Regions from separate parts of the Klebsiella sp. PK01 genome, predicted to be linked through region 3. Evidence: predicted binding sites of a transcription regulator. Region 3 holds the regulator's gene; each other region holds the start of a gene.
What was found. The regulator LexA, encoded in region 3, represses DNA repair genes until DNA is damaged. The targets are predictions, from matches to a motif close to TNCTGTATGTACATACAGNA.

Region 1: a site for LexA is predicted at 3,711-3,730, ahead of metR (HTH-type transcriptional regulator MetR). Genes of this name have one in related genera too.
Region 2: a site for LexA is predicted at 3,362-3,381, ahead of uvrB (excinuclease ABC subunit UvrB). Genes of this name have one in related genera too.

Annotation. Positions count from the first base shown of each region.
Region 1 covers NZ_JBYEZM010000012.1:18,551-25,455, forward strand. Annotated here, with positions in the region: gene udp (uridine phosphorylase) at 1-241, opposite strand, end outside; gene AC22LX_RS23820 (dienelactone hydrolase family protein) at 508-1,320, shown strand; gene metE (5-methyltetrahydropteroyltriglutamate--homocysteine S-methyltransferase) at 1,380-3,644, opposite strand; gene metR (HTH-type transcriptional regulator MetR) at 3,762-4,715, shown strand; gene AC22LX_RS23835 (carboxylate/amino acid/amine transporter) at 4,603-5,502, opposite strand; gene yigL (sugar/pyridoxal phosphate phosphatase YigL) at 5,591-6,391, opposite strand; gene pldB (lysophospholipase L2) at 6,436-6,905, opposite strand, start outside.
Region 2 covers NZ_JBYEZM010000004.1:569,526-576,430, reverse strand. Annotated here, with positions in the region: gene pmrB (two-component system sensor histidine kinase PmrB) at 1-1,064, shown strand, start outside; gene uvrB (excinuclease ABC subunit UvrB) at 1,270-3,285, opposite strand; gene bioD (dethiobiotin synthase) at 3,896-4,576, opposite strand; gene bioC (malonyl-ACP O-methyltransferase BioC) at 4,569-5,324, opposite strand; gene bioF (8-amino-7-oxononanoate synthase) at 5,308-6,465, opposite strand; gene bioB (biotin synthase BioB) at 6,462-6,905, opposite strand, start outside.
Region 3 covers NZ_JBYEZM010000006.1:34,786-41,690, forward strand. Annotated here, with positions in the region: gene ubiA (4-hydroxybenzoate octaprenyltransferase) at 1-742, shown strand, start outside; gene plsB (glycerol-3-phosphate 1-O-acyltransferase PlsB) at 794-3,217, opposite strand; gene AC22LX_RS18985 (diacylglycerol kinase) at 3,348-3,716, shown strand; gene lexA (transcriptional repressor LexA) at 3,839-4,447, shown strand; gene dinF (MATE family efflux transporter DinF) at 4,518-5,843, shown strand; gene AC22LX_RS19000 (CsbD family protein) at 6,019-6,228, shown strand; gene zur (zinc uptake transcriptional repressor Zur) at 6,309-6,824, opposite strand.

The DNA of each region.
Region 1 (6,905 bases), on a different contig from region 3:
GCTCTTCCACGGCGATAGAGGTCGACGGGCCGCCGATACCGGTGGAGCAAACAATCACCGGTTTGCCATCCAGCTCAGCGCGCCAGGAGGTAAATTCACGATGTGATGCCAGCTTAACCGGCTTATCCATCAGCGCGGCGATCTTTTCCACACGCTCCGGATCGCCAGGGACGATAGCCAGCGTAGCCCCTTGTAAATCGTTCTTAGTGAGGCCGAGATGAAAAACATCAGACTTGGACATAAAAAACTCCTCTGTGGGTCGAAGTATCAGCAGAAGCAAAAGGGTACTTTACAGAAGCCACTCGCTTATTTTTGTGATGATGGTCACCATGCATAACAATGATTGCATTTGTTTTTCAACAAATAGTGAACTACATCACATTAACAAGTTATATTCACGGTCATAGAACAAAAGATAGCCGCTTTCAGGCACTGTGCTTTATTACCGCCCGAACTAAAGGGTCTATAGTTAGTGTTGCGCTAATAAATAAGGGTACGGAGAATACCATGACCACCACCAAGCAACCTGGATTCGCACCTGCAGCCTCGCCGCACGCCTCGACCGCCGTCCATACGTCGGATGAGCAGATTGTCGCCGGAGAAACCTCGATCCCATCGCAGGGCGAGAATATGCCAGCCTATCACGCCCGCCCGAAAAACGCCGACGGCCCGCTGCCGATCGTTATCGTGGTGCAGGAGATTTTCGGCGTACATGAACATATTCGCGATCTGTGCCGCCGCCTGGCGCAGGAAGGCTATCTGGCGATTGCGCCAGAACTCTACTTCCGCCAGGGCGATCCGAATGAGTACAACGATATCCCTACCCTGTTCAAAGAACTGGTCACTAAGGTGCCGGACGCACAGGTGCTGGCGGATCTCGACCACGTCGCCAGCTGGGCGGCGCGCCACGGCGGCGATGCCCATCGTCTGCTGATCACCGGTTTTTGCTGGGGTGGGCGCATTACCTGGCTGTATGCCGCGCATAACCCGCAGTTGAAGGCAGGCGTCGCCTGGTATGGCAAACTGGTGGGAGAAAAATCGCTGAATTCGCCAAAACACCCGGTGGATATCGCGGTCGATCTCAACGCGCCGGTACTTGGCCTGTACGGCGCTAAAGACGCCAGTATTCCGCAGGATACCGTCGAGACCATGCGCCAGGCGCTGCGGGCGGCAAATGCGAACGCCGAGATCGTGGTCTATCCCGAGGCCGATCACGCCTTTAATGCCGACTATCGCGCCAGCTATCACGAAGAGTCAGCCAAAGATGGCTGGCAGCGGATGCTGGCCTGGTTTGCTCAATATGGCGGTAAAAAAGGGTAACTCGCCTGATACATGAAAAGAGGAGGCCGTGGCCTCCTCTGTTGTTTTCCGCGTATCTATCAGGCTGATTCGCGCAGATTTTGCGCCGCTTGCACCATGTTCGCCAGCGCGGCGCGGGTTTCCGGCCAGCCGCGGGTTTTCAGGCCGCAGTCCGGATTAACCCACAAGCGCTCCGCCGGGATACGCTGCGCGGCTTTCTCCAGCAACCCTTCAATCCACTCCACGCTCGGCACGTTTGGCGAGTGGATATCATAAACGCCCGGGCCGATTTCGTTTGGATATTCAAACTCTTCAAACGATTCCAGCAGTTCCATGTCGGAACGCGAGGTTTCAATGGTGATCACATCGGCATCCAGCGCGGCGATAGAGTCCATGATGTCATTGAACTCGCAATAACACATGTGGGTATGAATCTGGGTGTCATCCTTAGCAACCGCGGCATTGATGCGGAAAGCTTCGACGCCCCACTGTAAATAAGCATCCCAATCGCTGCGTTTCAGCGGCAGACCTTCGCGCAGTGCCGGTTCATCAATCTGGATAATACCGATACCGGCCGCCTCCAGATCCTCCACTTCATCGCGCAGCGCCAGCGCAATCTGCTTCGCGATTGTTTCACGGCTGACATCCTCGCGCGGGAAGGACCAGCACAGAATGGTTACCGGACCGGTCAACATGCCTTTGACCGGCTTGTCGGTAAGAGACTGCGCGTACTTCGCCCATTCGACGGTGATCGCTTGCGGACGGCTGACATCGCCGATAACCACCGGCGGCTTCACGCAGCGAGAGCCATAGCTTTGCACCCAACCGTTTTGCGTGAAGATGAAACCGTCCAGATGCTCACCGAAATACTCCACCATGTCGTTTCGCTCGGCTTCTCCGTGCACCAGCACGTCTAAACCCAGACGTTCTTGTTCGACGATCGCCTGCTTAATATGTTCGGCAATACCCGTCCGATAATGGCTGGCGTCAAGATTGCCCTTTTTGAAGTCCAGACGTAGGGTACGAATTTCGGTTGTCTGCGGGAATGAACCGATCGTCGTCGTCGGCCATGCTGGCAGGTTAAAGCGTTTGCGCTGCGCCTGTGCGCGCTCGGCATAAGGGCTGGTGCGCTGGCTGTCCTGAGCAGTGATTGCCGCCAGCCTTTTTTCCACTGCCGCGTTGTGTACGCGAGTCGAATGGCGACGAGCCTGAATTGGCGCGCTCCACGCCTCGATCGCCGTCGTATCACCGCTGTTCAGCGCGTCGCGTAGCAGCGCCAGTTCGCCGCACTTCTGCAGGGCGAAAGCAAACCAACTTTTTACTTCGGCATCAAGACGGGTCTCTACGCTCAGATCGATCGGGCTATGCAGCAAGGAGCAGGAAGAGGCTACCCATAGCTCACGTTGACCGACAAGCGACTTAATTTGCGCATATTTTTCCGTGAGATCGGCGCGCCAGACGTTACGACCATTGATCAGCCCGGCGGATAACAGCCAGTCGGCCGGCAGGCGTTTATGTAGTTCAGCCACCTCATCTTTGCCGTGCACCAGATCGACGTGTAGCCCCTGTACCGGCAGCGCGGTGATAACATCAAGGTTGTCGGTGATCCCTTCAAAATAGGTAGTCAGCAGTAGTTTTACCTGCCCCTGCAGGGCTTCATAAGCCGGTTTAAAGGCATCCAGCCATGCTTGCGGCAGCTCCAGAACCAGCGCCGGCTCATCAATCTGCACCCACTCAATGCCGCGCTTCGTCAGCTCGCCCAGTACCTGCTGGTAAACCGGAAGGATATCGTTCAACAGGCTTAGACGATCAAACTGTTCGCCTTTTACTTTGCCCAGCCACAGATAGGTTACCGGCCCCAGTAGTACAGGCTTAATCTTGTGGCCCAGCGCCAGCGCTTCGTCCACTTCATCCAGCAGTTGGGTCCAGCTCAGCTTGAACTGTTGGCCCTGGACAAATTCCGGCACCATGTAGTGATAGTTGGTGTTGAACCACTTGGTCATTTCCGCGGCGGCAGCGGGTTGACCGGTCGGCGCGCGGCCGCGACCAATGCGGAACAGGGTATCGATATCGACGGTGCCGTCTTTGTTCTGATGACGAGCCGGCACGTTGCCCAGCAGCAGGCTGGTGGTCAGAACATGGTCGTACCAGGCAAAATCGCCCACCGGCAGCAGATCAATGCCCGCCTGTTTCTGCTGCTCCCAGTGACGAGCGCGCAGATCGCGACCTACCGCCAGCAGCTCTTCACGCGTGGCGTTGCCCGCCCAGTAGCTCTCTTGCGCTTTTTTCAGCTCGCGGCGAAGGCCAACGCGAGGAAAACCGAGGGTGTGATTGAGGATTGTCATGTTATGCCCCTTATGGAATTTTTTATATTTAGCCATCCAGATGTTTACACCGCTATAATTCGCAAGTACTGTATATTCCTCAAGCGCAAATTATTCATGCCGAAGTGAAGGACATTCATGATCGAGATTAAACACCTGAAAACGCTACAGGCGTTGCGGAACAGCGGTTCGCTGGCGGGCGCGGCGGCAGCCCTGCACCAAACCCAGTCGGCCCTGTCCCACCAGTTTAGCGATCTGGAACAGCGCCTTGGCTTCCGTTTATTTGTGCGTAAAAGCCAGCCGCTGCGCTTTACGCCGCAAGGGGAAATTCTGCTGCAGTTAGCCAATCAGGTGCTGCCGCAGATCGCCCGCGCGTTGCAGGACTGCAACGAACCTCAGCAGACCCGTCTGCGGCTGGCGATCGAGTGCCATAGCTGCATTCAGTGGCTCACCCCGGCGCTGGAAAGCTTCCGCGCCCGCTGGCCGCTGGTGGAGGTTGATTTTCAGTCCGGCGTCACTTTTGACCCGCAGCCAGCCCTGCAGCAGGGCGAACTCGATCTGGTGATGACCTCAGATATTTTGCCGCGTAGCGGCCTGCACTATTCACCGATGTTTGATTATGAAGTTCGTCTGGTGTTAGCTCCGGAACATCCGCTGGCGGCGAAAACGCGCATCTCGCCGGAAGATCTGGCTGCGGAAACGTTACTGATTTATCCGGTACAGCGCGGGCGACTGGATATCTGGCGCCACTTCCTGCAACCGGCGGGGATCAGCCCGCAGTTGAAAAGCGTCGATAACACGCTGCTGCTGATTCAGATGGTCGCCGCGCGAATGGGTATTGCCGCCCTGCCGCACTGGGTGGTGGAAAGTTTTGAACGCCAGGGTTTGATTGTCACCAAAACCCTGGGAGAAGGACTGTGGAGCCGGCTGTACGCCGCGGTGCGCGATGGCGAGCAACGCCAGCCGGTAACAGAAGCGTTTATTCGCTCAGCGCGGAATCACGCTTGCGATCATCTGCCGTTTGTACGGAGTGCGGAGCGACCCAGCGGCGATGGACCCATAGCGAAGCCAGGATTACCAGCGCGCCAATGATAAAGCTCGGCCAGTGAGGCTGCTCCTGCCAGATAGCAAGGTTAACCAGCAGCCCGGCGGGGACGTGAACGTTATTCATGATCCCCAACGTACCGGCATCCACCTGCGTCGCGCCGTAGTTCCACATGAAGTAACCCAACCCGGAAGCGACCACGCCCAGCCATACCAGAACCCCCCACTGCAGACCGGTGGACGGCAACCTCTGCGGATTGCCCAGCATAAACCACGCCGCTACCGCCACGATAAAGGCGCCGGCATAGAACCAGGCAAAGGCATTGTGTTGCGGCATTGGACGGACTTCCATCAGACGCTTGTAGCCCACCATACCGATGGCGAAACAGATATTCGACAGCTGCACCAGCAATAGCCCGGTCCAGAAGTGATCGCTGACTTTGTCATAGCGGATGATCGCCGCCCCTAACACCGCCAGCGCCGCGCTAAGCAGATAGCCCCAGCGTAGTTTACGGCCGCTGATCAGATCGTAAATCAGGGTGATATACAGCGGGGTAAAGACCGTAAACAACAGAAATTCGGAGACTGTCAGATAGAGATAGGCGCGGAAAGCCAGCAAATACATAATCCCAAGCTGCATCACTCCTACCAACATGTAGAGCACGATGGTACGCGGAGGCTGGCCGCGCGTACGCAGAAAAGGCAGGAACACCAGCGCTGCCAGGCCCACGCGCATCAGCACGCAAAAATAGCTATCGACGCTACCGGCAAGGTATTCGCCAATCAGGCTAAACGAAAAGGCCCACAGGATAGTGGTGATAATTAATAGCGCCACAATGGTCGTCTCATTGAATAAAGAACAGGCATTGTAGCGGAGAGAGAGGTTGACGACTGACCAGTTATTAGCCAATCGTCAATCTTTATCAATCGAGGTACAGCTTGCGCAGGTAATGCGGTACAGCATCATCGGCGTTGCTGCCGATCACTTCCAGCTCCGGATGCAAGTCCTTCAACCGCTGATGGGCGTTCGCCATGATGCAGCCTTTACCGGCCATCGACAGCATCTCGGCGTCGTTCATGCCGTCGCCAAAGGCGATACACTCTTTGAGGCTGTAGCCAAGCATTTTCGCGACGGCCTCCAGCGCATGCCCTTTCGATACACCGCCGGCCATCACTTCAAGGCAGGTCAACGTGGAGAAACTCACATTCACGCGGTCGCCCCAGCGCGCGTTGATAGCCTGCTCAAGCGGCAGCAAATGTTCATGATCTTCACAGGTGAAGAAAACTTTGCTGATGCCATCCGCATCCAGCTCGCCCGGTTCATAAAGCTTGTAGTTGAATACCGCCTCTTTGAAGAAGCGCATCTCTTCCGGGCGATGGCGATTCATAAACCATTCATCTTCACGATAGACGTTGGTCACAATCTTCACATCGTTACGCACCATCTCAAACAGATCGCTGGCGATATCGCGGTCGAGGTTATGGGCGAAGATTTGTTTTCCTTCGCTATCGTGTACGCGGGCGCCGTTAGAGGTGATCATGTACGACTTAATGCCGAGATTATCGCGGATCTGTCCCACATCGATATAGTGACGACCAGTGGCGAAAACGAAATTTATCCCGCGCGCGGTGAGTAGCTTCAGCGTTTCTTTGGCATAGGGGGTGAGGAAATGGTCGGGGGAAAGCAGCGTGCCATCTAAATCAGACGCAACAACCTGGTACATAAAAAATTTAACCTCTAAGCAGGGCGACGAGATCTATCGTCGGATTAAGTATGTCGATTGAAAAAATCGACGATGGCATTTAGCGCGACTGAGCGCATAGCGTCCTTTTCAAAAAGGATCTCGTGATATGCCCCTTCAATAACGAGCGGCTTATCGCCTTCACAAGGGTGTCCGGCAGCGGAACGGAGTTCGCAATAGCGGTCGTGCATCAGGTTATCGACCACCCTTTCATCCTCGGCCTGAATCAATAGCGTCGGAGTCGTATCTTTCTCGACGCCAGCCAATATCTCTTCACCGGCCAGAATACCTTCGCGCACCCAGTGATAGGTCGGCCCGCCGACGCGCAGCCGCGGATCGTCAGCATAAAAACGCAGGTTGCGACGATAGCGCTGACGGCTATGAGTCAATACATTGAGCGAAAACGGCAGCGCCCGCCAGCGGCCCGTACCGATGGCATACTCTTCACGAATACGCTGATGGCCCTCAGCCCAGTCGAGAATATGGCGCACCATCC
Region 2 (6,905 bases), on a different contig from region 3:
GCCACCGCCTGCTGCTGACCATCGGCGCGATTCTGGTGGTCTGCCAGCTGATCAGCGTATTTTGGCTATGGCATGAAAGCAAAGAGCAAATCCAGCTGCTGGTTGCCAGCGCCATTGAGGGTCATAACAATCAAAGGCACGTCGAGCATGAGGTACGCGAGGCGGTCGCCAGCCTGCTGATACCCAGCCTGCTGATCATCGGGCTGGCGCTGTATATCAGCCTGGTGGCGGTGAAGAAAATCACCCGTCCGCTATCAAACCTGCAGAGCGAGCTGGAAAGCCGGACGCCGGATAATCTGCAACCCATTATTCTGCAGGAGTCGGTGCCGGAAGTGACCGCAGTGACCATGGCGATTAACCAACTGGTGTCGCGGCTGACCATGACGCTCGATCGCGAGCGTCTGTTTACCGCCGACGTCGCCCACGAACTGCGTACCCCTCTTGCCGGGCTGCGCCTGCATCTGGAACTGCTGGCGAAGGTTCACGGCGTCAGCGTTGATCCCTTAATTCAACGTCTCGATCAGATGACCAACAGCATTTCTCAGCTGCTACAACTGGCGCGCGTTGGGCAGTCGTTTTCCGCCGGGAGTTACCAGCAGGTTCATTTGGGCGAAGATGTGGTTGAGCCCCTGCAGGATGAGCTGAAAACAATGCTCGAAGCGCGCCAGCAGACCCTGGAGATAGAAAGCGGCGCAGGCGAGGATCTCATTTCCGGAGATGCGACGCTGGCGCGGGTGATTTTACGCAATCTGGTGGAGAATGCGCACCGCTATAGCCCCGCGGGGTCGAAGATTAAGATTTCGGTAAAACCGGGAAATACGCCGATTCTGGCAGTAGAAGATGAAGGGCCGGGCATTGATGAGGCCAAGAGCGGCGAACTGAGTAAAGCATTTGTCCGCATGGACAGCCGCTATGGCGGAATAGGCCTCGGTTTAAGCATTGTCACCCGCATCGCTCAACTTCACGATGCGCAATTCTTTTTGCATAACCGCCAGCCCGGGCCGGGCGTCCGAGCCTGGGTGCTGTTCCCGCGCAGTTCGCGTCAGAAGGTTAATACCCATTGATGGAAGAAGGCGACCACAATCACAAAGGCGGTCGCAATGGCCAGATATTCACGGTTAGTCAGTTTTTGCATGGCGCTATCCTCATTAAACTGAGGATAGTTTGGCTGAAGAAAATTAAGCCAACATTAAGATCCTAAGATAATAGCGTGACGGCAATTGCAAATTACGCATTGCCGTCATTTTTTAACCGTTCCCCGTATCGCCCTCACGATGCCGCAATAAACAGTTCGCGTAGCTGATGCAATTGATCGCGAATCTGTGCCGCTTCCTCAAACTCAAGGTTCTGCGCGTGCTGCATCATTTGCCCTTCCAGCTCGTGGATCTTCTGCTGCAGCGCTTTCGGCGTCAGTTCGACGCTATCGGCTTCCACCGGAGAACGGGCTTTACCGCGGCCTTTGGCTTTGGTCTTCGCGATGTTCTGACCCAGCGCCAGAATATCGACCACTTTCTTATTAAGCCCCTGCGGCACAATACCGTGCTCTTCGTTATAACGCTGCTGCTTCTCGCGGCGGCGTTCGGTTTCACCGATCGCCTTCGCCATCGATGGCGTGATTTTATCGCCGTAAAGGATCGCCTTGCCGTTAACGTTACGCGCCGCGCGGCCGATGGTCTGGATAAGCGATCGCTCGGAACGCAGGAAGCCCTCTTTATCGGCATCAAGTATCGCCACCAGCGATACTTCCGGCATATCCAGCCCTTCGCGCAGCAGGTTGATACCCACCAGCACGTCGAACTCGCCAAGACGAAGATCGCGAATAATTTCCATGCGCTCGACGGTATCGATATCGGAGTGCAGATAGCGCACCCGCTCGCCGTGCTCTTCCAGGTATTCGGTTAAATCTTCCGCCATGCGTTTGGTCAGCGTCGTCACCAGTACGCGCTCATTAATCGCCGCACGGGTACGGATTTCTGATAACAGATCGTCGACCTGCGTCGCCACCGGACGCACCTCGATGACCGGATCCAGCAGCCCGGTTGGGCGGACGACCTGATCTACCACCTCATCGCCGGATTTTTCCAGCTCATAGGCGCCCGGCGTCGCCGAAACGTAGATAGTCTGCGGCGCCAGCGCTTCAAACTCTTCGAACTTCATCGGCCGGTTATCCAACGCCGACGGCAGGCGGAAGCCATATTCCACCAGCGTCTCTTTACGCGCCCGGTCGCCGCGGTACATACCGCCGATTTGCGGGATAGTCACGTGCGATTCATCGATAACCAGCAGGCCATCCGCCGGCAGGTAGTCGAACAGCGTCGGCGGCGGCTCGCCCGGCCCGCGGCCGGAGAGAAAGCGCGAGTAGTTCTCAATTCCCGAGCAGTAGCCCAGCTCGTTCATCATCTCGAGGTCGAACTGAGTGCGCTGGCTCAGCCGCTGCTCTTCAAGCAGTTTGTTGTTCGCCAGCAGTACCTTGCGGCGGTCAGCGAGCTCGTCTTTGATCTCTTCCATCGCCTGAACGATACGCTCGCGCGGCGTAACGTAGTGGGTTTTCGGATAGATGGTATAGCGTGGAATGGACGATTCAACGTGGCCGGTCAGCGGGTCAAACAGCGATAGCCGTTCGACCTCTTCGTCAAACAGTTCAATACGCAGCGCGATATCATCGGATTCCGCCGGGAAGACATCGATAACCTCGCCGCGCACGCGGAAAGTGCCGCGCTGGAAGGCCTGATCGTTGCGGGTGTATTGCAGTTCGGCCAGCCGGCGCAGGATCGCCCGCTGATCGATCAGCATGCCGGTGGTCAGGTGCAGCATCATCTTCAGATACAGATCCGGATCGCCAAGACCGTAGATGGCGGAAACCGAAGCCACCACCACCACGTCGCGCCGTTCGAGCAGCGCTTTGGTGGCCGACAGACGCATCTGCTCAATGTGTTCGTTCACCGAGGCGTCTTTTTCGATAAAGGTATCCGAGCTCGGAACGTAGGCTTCAGGCTGATAATAATCGTAATAGGAGACAAAATACTCCACCGCATTCTCGGGAAAGAACTCTTTCATCTCGCCATACAGCTGCGCCGCCAGGGTTTTGTTCGGCGCCAGCACCATCGTCGGGCGCTGTAAATCAGCGATAACGTTGGCGATGGTGAAGGTTTTCCCCGAACCGGTTACCCCAAGCAGGGTCTGATGCGCAAGGCCATCTTCCAGCCCCTCTTCCAGGCGGCGGATGGCTTCGGGCTGATCGCCGGAAGGACGGAATGCGGAGTGCAGCTTGAACGGTTTGCTCATATTTCAGGACCTGAAGATGGGATTGGCCAGCAGGTGTTTAATTCTACCCTTCAGTTTGACTTTTGCCAATAAATAATACTGGATATAAAAACAGTATCGCATTATTGTATGGCGGTAAACGGACGCGTTGTACTCTGACGGCGGGCGTAAAATGCGCGCTTTGCGGAATAATCCACCAGCCTGTGTGGTTATCCCCAGAAACATTTATCATTTAACATTTGTCAAGCAAGGTAATGAATCTTTTATGGCAGCCGGTGACACTTTTCTGACAGCCATTGCTTTTATTTAACTTGCTGAAATAAAACATAATTTACCAAAAGACGGGTTTCGCGCCAATTTGCTCGCAGGCCGCGTACTCTCTAGCTTACCGCAAGTTTTCTAACTCTAATACACAAGGTTATCCACAGGAATAGTGGATAACTGTCTGCAGGCCGCGAGGTCTGCCACCCGGCAGAAAAGTCTCATCGGACCAAAGCCCGCGACTAAAAAAAATTATCGAATTTTTTTTGATATTTATCAGCTAAAGACGGCTGGATTTTTTGCGTTTTCTGGACCACATTTCATCGTCCTGTCAACAAAAAATAGAGCCGTCTCGCAGGCTTATGCGGGATTATTGCAGTGGGCTCAGATCCAGGTACTGCGCGAGATCCTTACGCTGCGATGCGTCGGCAAGCCAGGGAATTTCCCCCAGCAGCGGCGCTGGCAATACCCGCATTAAGGTTTGCAGATATTCGCGATGGCGTTTACCCGGCGGCTGGATATCGTTGGCGATCCAGCCCACCAGCGGCAGCCCTGCCTTGCGTACCGCCTGGGCGGTGAGCATCGCGTGATTGATACAGCCAAGTTTAACGCCGACGACTAAAATCACCGGCAGTTGTTCCTGCTGCGCCCAGTCGGCGAAGGTCAGGGTTTCCGAGAGCGGCGTAAACCAGCCGCCCGCCCCTTCCACCAGCACCCAATCGGCCAGGCGTTCCAGCTCGCGTAAGCCGCAGGAAAGCGTGGTCGCGGCGATTGGTCGTCCTTCATCGGCGCTAATAATATGCGGCGAGGTCGGCTCGGCAAAGGTATAAGGGTTAACCTGTTCATAGCGCAGCGCTACCCGGCTATTGCGCTGCAGGGCCAGCGCATCTTCATTGCGTAACCCGTGTGCGGTCAGGTCGCTACCGGAAGCCACCGGCTTATAGCCCGCGGTGTTAAATCCCAGCTGATTCGCCGCCTGCAGCAGCGCGCTGCTGGCGACCGTTTTACCGACTTCAGTATCGGTTCCGGTAACGAAGAAACGTTTAGTCACGTTCAATGACTCCTGTAAAAAGATGATACGTCAGCGGGCACTGGCCCTGCTGTTGCGGCCAGGCCAGCTGCAGTTCGCGCAGCTTGCCGCGGCTAAGCGGCGCAGACGACCGCCCCTGGTGTAAATGGGTGGCGCCAATGCCCTTTAGCGAGCGCATGGCGCTTAACGCGTCGGCGAACGGTAAGCTAATCTGATGCACGACGCCTTCGGCGCGCAGGCCGCTCAGCGCCGCCCTTACCGCCTGTTCGCTGAGAAAACGGTTAGCATGGGGATGGTCGTCGACCGCCCGCCACGCTTGATTGAGTTCCGGTAGCGATCCGGCGAGCAACGTGGTGAACGCTACTCGCCCGCCGGGCCGCACCACCCGGTACAGCTCGCCGATTGCCGCGCTTAGCTCGTCACACCACTGCACCGCCAGGTTACTCCATGCCAGATCGAAGCAGGCATCCGGCAGCGGCAGCGCTTCGATATCGCCCTGCAGATAATGCTGCGCGGCGTCGTTGCGTTGCGCCTGCGCCAGCATCCCGGCGGAGAGATCCAGCGCGGTAACTTCGCTTCCCGCTTCGCGCCAGTAACGGCTCATGCTGCCGGGGCCGCAGCCGGCATCGAGCACCCGGGAAAAATCGCTCCGCGCCAACTGGCGCAGCAGCAATTCAGCGCTGCGGCGCTGCAGCTCATCATGTTGCGTATAGCCGCTGGCCGCCCGACCAAACGCCGCGGCGACCGCCAGCTTATTCACCGTGGTCATGCAGCACCTCCAGTAAACGAGCAATGTCCTCAGCCTGATGAGCGGCAGTCAGAGTCAGGCGCAGGCGAGCGCCGCCGACGGGAACCGTCGGCGGGCGAATAGCGGTAGCCCAACAGCCGGCCCCGCGTAGGCTGGAGGCCAGGGCCAGCGCTCGCGCGTTGTCGCCGACAATCAGCGGCTGAATCGCGCTCCGGGAATCGGTCAGCCCCAGCGCAACATCGCCCATTCCTGCGCGGAACTGACGGATGCGGGCGCTCAAGATTTCCCGCCGCTGCTGGCCCTCATCGCTGCGAATGACCCGCAGGGCCGCGCTCAGCGCCACCGCCTGCGCCGGCGGCATCGCGGTGCTGTAGATAAGATGACGGGCAAACTGCAGCAGATAGTCGGCCATCGATTCATTGCACAGTACCGCCGCGCCGCTTACCCCAAACGCCTTGCCGAAGGTGACTACCAGCAGCTCCGGACGAACCGCCTGCGTATGACAGCTTCCGCGCCCTTCATCGCCAATCGCCCCGATTCCGTGAGCATCATCAACCAGTAATAATGCTCCGGCGCTGCGGGCTGCCGCCTGAATGTCAGCCAGCGGCGCGCTGTCGCCGTCCATGCTGAAAATCCCTTCGGTAACGACTAACTGCTGGCCGTCCAGCGGTTTCGCCAGCAGTTGAGCGAGCTGTTGCGGGTCATTGTGGGTAAAGCGGCGCAGCTGCGCCGGGCTGAGGCTTGCCGCCTCCAGCAGGGAGGCATGGCTCAGGCGATCGGCCACAATCCGATCGTCTTTTTCCGCCAGCGCGGCAATCAACGCCTGATTCGCGGCAAAGCCGGAGATAAACAGCAACGCGCGCGGATAGCCCAGCCAGTCGGCAAGTTCCTCTTCCAGCACGCGATGCGCCTCGCTATAGCCGCTAACGTGGCCCGACCCGCCGGAACCGACGCCATAACGTTCCGCTCCCTGCTGCCAGGCGGCGATAATCTCGCCATGCTGGCTCAGGCCGAGGTAGTCATTACTGGAGAAGTTGAGCCAGCGCTCCCCTTCACGCTCCAGCCAGCGTCCGGCGCCGTGGCTTACCGGTAGGCGGCGGCGGAAAGCCTCCGCCGCCCGCCGTTCATCCAGCGCTCGATCGATTCGTTGCTGCCAACTCATAGCGCCGCCGCGTTGTAGTATTCCTCTGTGTCCGGGGTGAGTAAGGCCTGCTCCAGGCGCTGCTGCTGCTCATTATCGCCTTCCAGCACCGCCGTCTGCTGCGGATTGATCCCCAGCTTGCGGAACAGCTGCAGGTCTTTATCTTCTTCCGGGTTAGGCGTCGTCAGTAGCTTGCAGCCATAGAAAATCGAGTTCGCCCCGGCCATAAAGCACATCGCCTGAGTCTGCTCGTTCATCTGCTCGCGCCCGGCGGAGAGACGCACGTAGGAGGTAGGCATCATGATGCGCGCAATAGCGATCGTGCGGATGAAATCGAAGGCGTCGACATCGTCGTTATCCGCCAGCGGCGTACCCTTGACCTTCACCAGCATATTGATGGGCACGCTTTCCGGCGGCGTTGGCAGATTGGCCAACTGCAGCAGCAGCCCGGCGCGATCGTT
Region 3 (6,905 bases):
GCCGCCGCTGTGGATACTGGCGGTATTTGTCGCTGGCGTCTGGTTGATGCGCGCCGCCGGCTGCGTGGTGAATGACTATGCCGACCGTAAATTTGATGGCCACGTTAAGCGTACGGCTCGTCGCCCGCTACCAAGCGGCGAGGTCACCGAAAAAGAAGCGCGCATATTGTTCGCGGTACTGGTGGGGCTCTCCTTCTTGCTGGTGTTGACGCTCAATACCATGACCATCCTGCTGTCGGTTGCGGCGCTGGCGCTAGCCTGGGTCTACCCCTTTATGAAGCGCTATACCCATCTGCCGCAGGTAGTGCTGGGCGCGGCCTTTGGTTGGTCGATCCCGATGGCTTTCTCGGCGGTAAGTGAAGCGCTGCCGCTCAGCTGCTGGCTGATGTTCCTCGCCAATATTTTGTGGGCGGTAGCCTACGATACCCAGTATGCGATGGTCGATCGCGACGATGATGTCAAAATTGGCATTAAGTCGACGGCGATTTTGTTCGGTGAAAACGATCGTTTGATTATCGGTATTCTGCAGGTTGCCGTGCTGGTATTGATGGGCGCGGTGGGCTGGCTGAATGGGCTGAACTGGGAATTCTACTGGTCGCTGTTTATCGCGGCAGGATTGTTTGTCTGGCAGCAGAAGCTTATCTTCAAGCGCGAACGCGATAACTGCTTCAAAGCGTTTATGAATAATAACTACGTTGGGCTGGTGCTGTTTCTCGGTCTGGCGATGAGCTATCTGCAGTAAATCCTTCTTTCCCCGACTCGCGGCGCGAGCCGGGGAACAGAAGCCGCAACGTTATGCGTCGTCCTGAGCGGCGCTTTCAATCGTCAAACGTACATCCGACGTAATCAAATCCGCCAGCATCTGGTAGACCTTCAGGGTCTCTGCCGGCTCGGCATCGCCGGTATCGCTGATGTAGCCTTCGTCACGCAGGGTCAGCACCAGAGTACTGAACACCGCCTTATCGAAGAACTCCGGCGCGTTGATACCGTGCAGTACCGACAGACGCTGCGCCATGGTGCGGCTTTCTTTCTCAAGCGTACTGCGGTTGATGGACGGGTTGGCGCTCAACAACCAGAAGGTGATCGCGTAGCGCTGTAACGTCTCGCGCGCGCCGGCGGCCAACAGCTGCAGGGAACGAGAGTGCGCCGGGTTGACGCTCATCTCATCGCCATTCAGCACCACCAGGCCCTGACGCTGCATCTCTGCCATCAGCGCATCGATAACGCCCGCCAGCTCCTCTTTTTCCCAGCGCAGGAACAGCTCGGCTTTCAGGAACGGATAGAACATCTCGACATGACGCAGCACTTCGCTACGGGTGATGCGGCGATGTTGGGTCACGATAGCGGCCAGCAGCGACGGCATCACCAGCATATGGGCGATGTTGTTGCGATAGTAGGTCATCAGCACCGCCTGCTCGCGCGGCAGGATGATGATATCGCCGATGGTGTCTTTCTCGACTTCGAACTTGTTCATCTGCAGTGCGTGGTCGATAAGCTCGCCGGCGGAAGCCGTCGGCGCGGTCGAATCGGTGGAGTACGGCACGTTACGCAGCAGGTCGAGGTAGCAATCCAACTGCTGGGTCAGCTGCTCACGGGTCAAAGAACGCTGACGCGACGCCAGAAGCGCCGTACAGCACAGGTTCATGGCGTTGGCCGCCCCGGCATTGTTGATGCGCACCATCAGATCGGCGGCGATATTATTCACCGTCGGCGTCAGCCAGGAAGGGCGGACAGCTTCGATAGGATCGATGGCTTCGCGCCATTCAGGCACGTGCTGATTGAGGTAGGTCATCAGCGGCAGCGGTTCGCCGAAGTTAACGTAGCCCTGGCCGAGATTACGCAGCTTGCTGAGGCCGCGCACCATCTGCGGCAGGCTCTCTTTTTCTTTTGTCGCGCCGCGCAGCTCTTTGGCGTAGGTACCGACTTCCATCACGTGCTCGTAGCCGATATAAATCGGCACCAGGGTGATGGGGCGGCTACCGCCGCGCAGCATTGCCTGGATAGTCATCGACAGGGTGCCGGTTTTCGGATCCAGCAGGCGGCCGGTACGGGAACGCCCGCCTTCGACGAAGTATTCCACCGAATAGCCACGGCTGAACAGCTCGCCAAGATATTCGCGGAATACCGTGGAGTAGAGCTTGTTGCCCTTAAAGGTACGGCGAATAAAGAAAGCGCCCAGACGGCGGAAAATCGGCCCGGCCGGCCAGAAGTTGAGGTTTATGCCGGCGGCGATATGCGGCGGCACCAGCCCCTGATGATAAAGCACATAAGAGAGCAGCAGGTAGTCCATGTGGCTACGGTGACAGGGCACATAGACAATCTCATGGCCGTCATGCGCCAGCTGGCGTACGCGCTCGGCGTTATGCACGTTAATCCCCTGATACAGACGGTTCCAGGTGAAGCCGAGAATACGGTCAGTCAGGCGGATCATTTCATAAGAGAAGTTAGCGGCAATCTCTTCCATCAGCGCGATGGCGTTCTGCTGGGCCTTCTCGTGAGAAATCTTCTTGCTGCGCGCTTCATCTTCTACCGCGCGGGCGATAGCTTTCGATGCCAGCAGCTTATTGAACAGATCCTGGCGGGCAGGGAGACGCGGGCCGACGGCGGCCAGACGTTGACGGGCGAAGTGCATACGCGCCACGCGGGCCAGCTTCTGGGCGATGATTTTATCGGTACCGTGCTCATCCGCCATGCGGCGCAGAGAGACAGAAGGCGAGAAACGCACGAAGCTATCGCGGCCAAGCCAGGAGACGGCGAAGAATTTCTGAATACCGTTAAGCATGCGTAGCGGCGGATTCTCTTCGCCTTTTTCGCGACCCGGGGCGCGGCCGAACATCACCGAGACCGGCACCATTTGCACGTCAAGATCGGGATGATTACGGTGCAGATCTAGGTAGTCGTGGAACAGCTTAATGGACTCCTCTTTCGGCGTGTAGTAGGTAAACACGCGCGGGCCGCCGTGGATGAAAACGTAGCGCGGCAGCAGGGTGCCGTCGATTTCCAGCGGTTCAAAAGGGTCGGGTAAGTCATGCGCCAGGCACTGGGCGCGCAGGGTCAGCAGGTCCGCCTTGGAGTTATAAGGCAAGACGTACATTATCGGACGCGAGGTATCGAGCCCTAATTCCTGAGCAGGTTCTGCCGGAATAGACTTGCTTTTTACCAGCACCCGTAATGGTAAATTCAGTAATTTATAGTAAATTCGTTGCCAGCCGGACATAAACGATGTGAAGCCTCTGGTTAATCATGCAAATGCGCGGCAAGAATAACAGAAAGCGTACAAAATTTCCGTTGTCACACGGCAAACACGTACACTCAGCGACGTCATTTACATTAAAAGGTTCTTTTTGATGGCCAATAATACCACTGGGTTAACCAGAATCATTAAAGCAGCAGGTTATTCCTGGAAAGGTTTCCGCGCGGCGTGGGTGAACGAAGCCGCTTTCCGCCAGGAAGGCGTCGCCGCCATTGTAGCCGTGGCGATAGCCTGCTGGCTGGATGTCGATATCATTACGCGAGTCCTGCTCATTGGCTCGGTCCTGTTAGTGATGATAGTCGAAATTCTTAACAGCGCGATTGAAGCGGTGGTTGACCGTATCGGGCCTGAGCATCATGAACTTTCCGGGCGCGCCAAGGATATGGGCTCGGCGGCGGTACTGCTGGCGATAATCATCGCGTTGATCACCTGGACTATGCTGTTGTGGTCGCATTACCGCTAAGTCTTGTCGGCAACGCTCGCAAAACGCAAAGAATCTCCTGATTTTTATATGATATGTGGTTCCAAAATCACCATTAGCTGTATATACTCACAGCATAACTGTATATACACCCAGGGGGCGGAATGAAAGCGTTAACGACCAGGCAGCAAGAGGTGTTTGATCTCATCCGGGATCACATCAGCCAAACGGGCATGCCGCCGACGCGTGCGGAAATTGCTCAGCGCTTGGGGTTCCGTTCCCCAAACGCGGCGGAAGAACACCTCAAAGCGCTGGCGCGTAAAGGCGCGATTGAAATCGTCTCCGGCGCTTCACGCGGCATTCGTCTGCTGACGGAAGAAGAACACGGACTGCCGCTGATCGGCCGCGTCGCCGCAGGCGAACCGCTGCTGGCGCAGCAGCATATTGAAGGTCACTACCAGGTTGACCCGGCGATGTTTAAACCAAATGCCGACTTCCTGCTGCGCGTTAGCGGGATGTCGATGAAAGACATCGGTATCCTAGACGGCGATCTGCTGGCGGTACATAAAACTCAGGACGTGCGTAACGGCCAGGTCGTCGTCGCGCGTATCGATGAAGAAGTCACCGTAAAACGTCTGAAAAAGCAGGGCAACGTCGTTGAACTGCTGCCGGAAAATAGCGAGTTTTCCCCGATCGTCGTCGATCTGCGCCAGCAGAGCTTCACCATTGAAGGTTTGGCCGTCGGCGTGATCCGTAACGGTGAGTGGCTGTAACTCCCGTCCTAACGCAGCGTCATCATGATGCATGACGCTGCGATGTTCCTCCTCTGTCTGGTCCCTCTGCATGCTGCTCAACGCCGCCGATAAAGCACTGTGGCGCCTCGCGCTACCGATGATTTTCTCGAACATTACCGTTCCGCTGTTGGGGCTGGTCGATACCGCCGTTGTCGGCCATCTTGATAGCCCCGTATACCTTGGCGGCGTCGCCGTCGGCGCGACGGCCACCAGTTTCCTCTTTATGCTGCTGTTGTTCCTGCGAATGAGCACCACTGGCTTAACCGCTCAGGCCTACGGCGCCAAAGATCCGCAGCGGCTGGCGCGCGCTCTGGTGCAACCGCTGATCCTGGCGCTGGCCGCCGGGCTGCTCATTGTTCTGTTCCGCATGCCGCTCATTGACCTCGCGCTACATATTGTCGGCGGCAGCGAGGCGGTACTGGAGCAGGCCAGACGGTTCCTCGAAATCCGCTGGCTTAGCGCCCCGGCGTCGTTGGCCAACCTGGTGCTGTTGGGGTGGCTGCTTGGCGTGCAGTACGCCCGCGCCCCGGTGATCCTGCTGGTGGTCGGCAACTTGCTGAATATCGTGCTCGATCTGTGGCTGGTGATGGGGCTGCATATGAACGTGCAGGGGGCGGCACTGGCGACGGCGTTGTCGGAATACGCTACCTTTATCATCGGCCTGCTGATGGCGAAACGGGTGCTGGCGCTGCGCGGCGTGACGCTTGCCATGTTGAAGGAAGCCTGGCGCGGCAATATGCGGCGCCTGCTGGCGCTTAATCGCGACATCATGCTGCGTTCGCTGCTACTGCAGCTCTGTTTTGGCGCCATCACCGTCTTCGGCGCCCGTCTTGGCAGCGACGTGGTGGCGGTCAATGCGGTACTGATGACCATGCTGACCTTTACCGCTTACGCGCTGGACGGTTTTGCCTATGCCGTCGAAGCCCATTCCGGGCAGGCTTACGGCGCGCGTGACGGTAGCCAACTGCTGGAAGTCTGGCGCGCGGCCTGTCGGCAGTCGGGAATGGTCGCGCTGGCGTTCGCGTTAATCTACAGCGTGGCCGGTGAGCATATCATCGCGCTATTGACCTCTATCCCATCATTGCAGCAGCTGGCCGACCGCTATCTGTTCTGGCAGTTGATCCTGCCGGTGATTGGCGTCTGGTGTTATCTGCTGGATGGCATGTTTATCGGCGCGACGCGCGGCGCGGAGATGCGTAATAGCATGGCGGTGGCCGCTGCGGGATTTGCGGTGACGCTGCTCTCTGTGCCCGTGCTCGGCAACCACGGCCTGTGGCTGGCGCTGGCCGTGTTCCTGGCTTTGCGTGGGCTTTCGCTGGCGCTCATCTGGCGCCGCCACTGGCAGCGTGGCACCTGGTTTAATTCACCCTCCTGAATGCAAATAGCCCGGCCGAGCGCAGCGCGAGCCGGGAAAATTCTCCCAGCGTGTTCAATTGGCCTGATGGTTAAAAATTCCGAATAACGAATCGGTGTCAGCATTGTCATCTATAGTTATTACCATGTCCGGAACAAAACGGGCTGTTAACCCACCGAATCATGAGGACGTAATGATGAATAAAGACGAAATCAGCGGTAACTGGAAACAGTTGAAAGGTAAAGCCAAGGAACAGTGGGGTAAACTGACCGATGACGATATGACGGTCATTGAAGGGAAGCGCGATCAGCTAGTCGGTAAAATTCAGGAGCGTTACGGCTACGCGAAAGATCAGGCCGAAAAAGAGGTGTCTGACTGGGAGCGTAAGAACGATACGCGCTGGTAGCGAATGCGGTTTTGACCCCCTGTTTATGCCTGTCTAACGGCATAGTGATATGCCGTAGCTTCCCGCTGATGTCGCCCGACTCAGCGGGCTTTCTTTTTAATCTGGATGGTATGATCGTGATGACAGTGTTCGCGGGCGCTGCACGCTTCGACTTCCACGCAGGCCGCGCACAGGCCGTGCGCTTCAATCACATTATGCCGTAGAGCGAAGCCCATTCTGGCCGCCAGCGTATGCATAATATCTTCTACGCCTTCCGCACACTCTTCTTTGACCACGCCGCAGCGATCGCAGATAAACATCGCCGAACTGTGGGTCGGCTGATCGAAAAGGTGGCACAGTACATAGCTGTTGGTCGATTCCACTTTGTGCACAAAACCTTGCTCCAGCAGAAACTCCAGCGCGCGATAGACCGTGGGCGGCTTCGCCTGCGGCTCTTTTTCTCGCAGCAGATCCAGCAGATCGTAGGCGCTAATCGCCCCTTGCTGCAGGCTCATCAGACGCAACACTTCCAGACGCTGCGGGGTCAGGCGTACGCCACGTTGCACGCAAAGCTTTTCAGCCTGCGCTAACATTTCTTGCGAAGTGGTGTTATCCATGAGCATCCTCTGGTTGCGTGATGTTGAAACTGTTACTTTATCACGAACCAGGTAAAACGCCGAGATCCTGCAAGCTTTGCT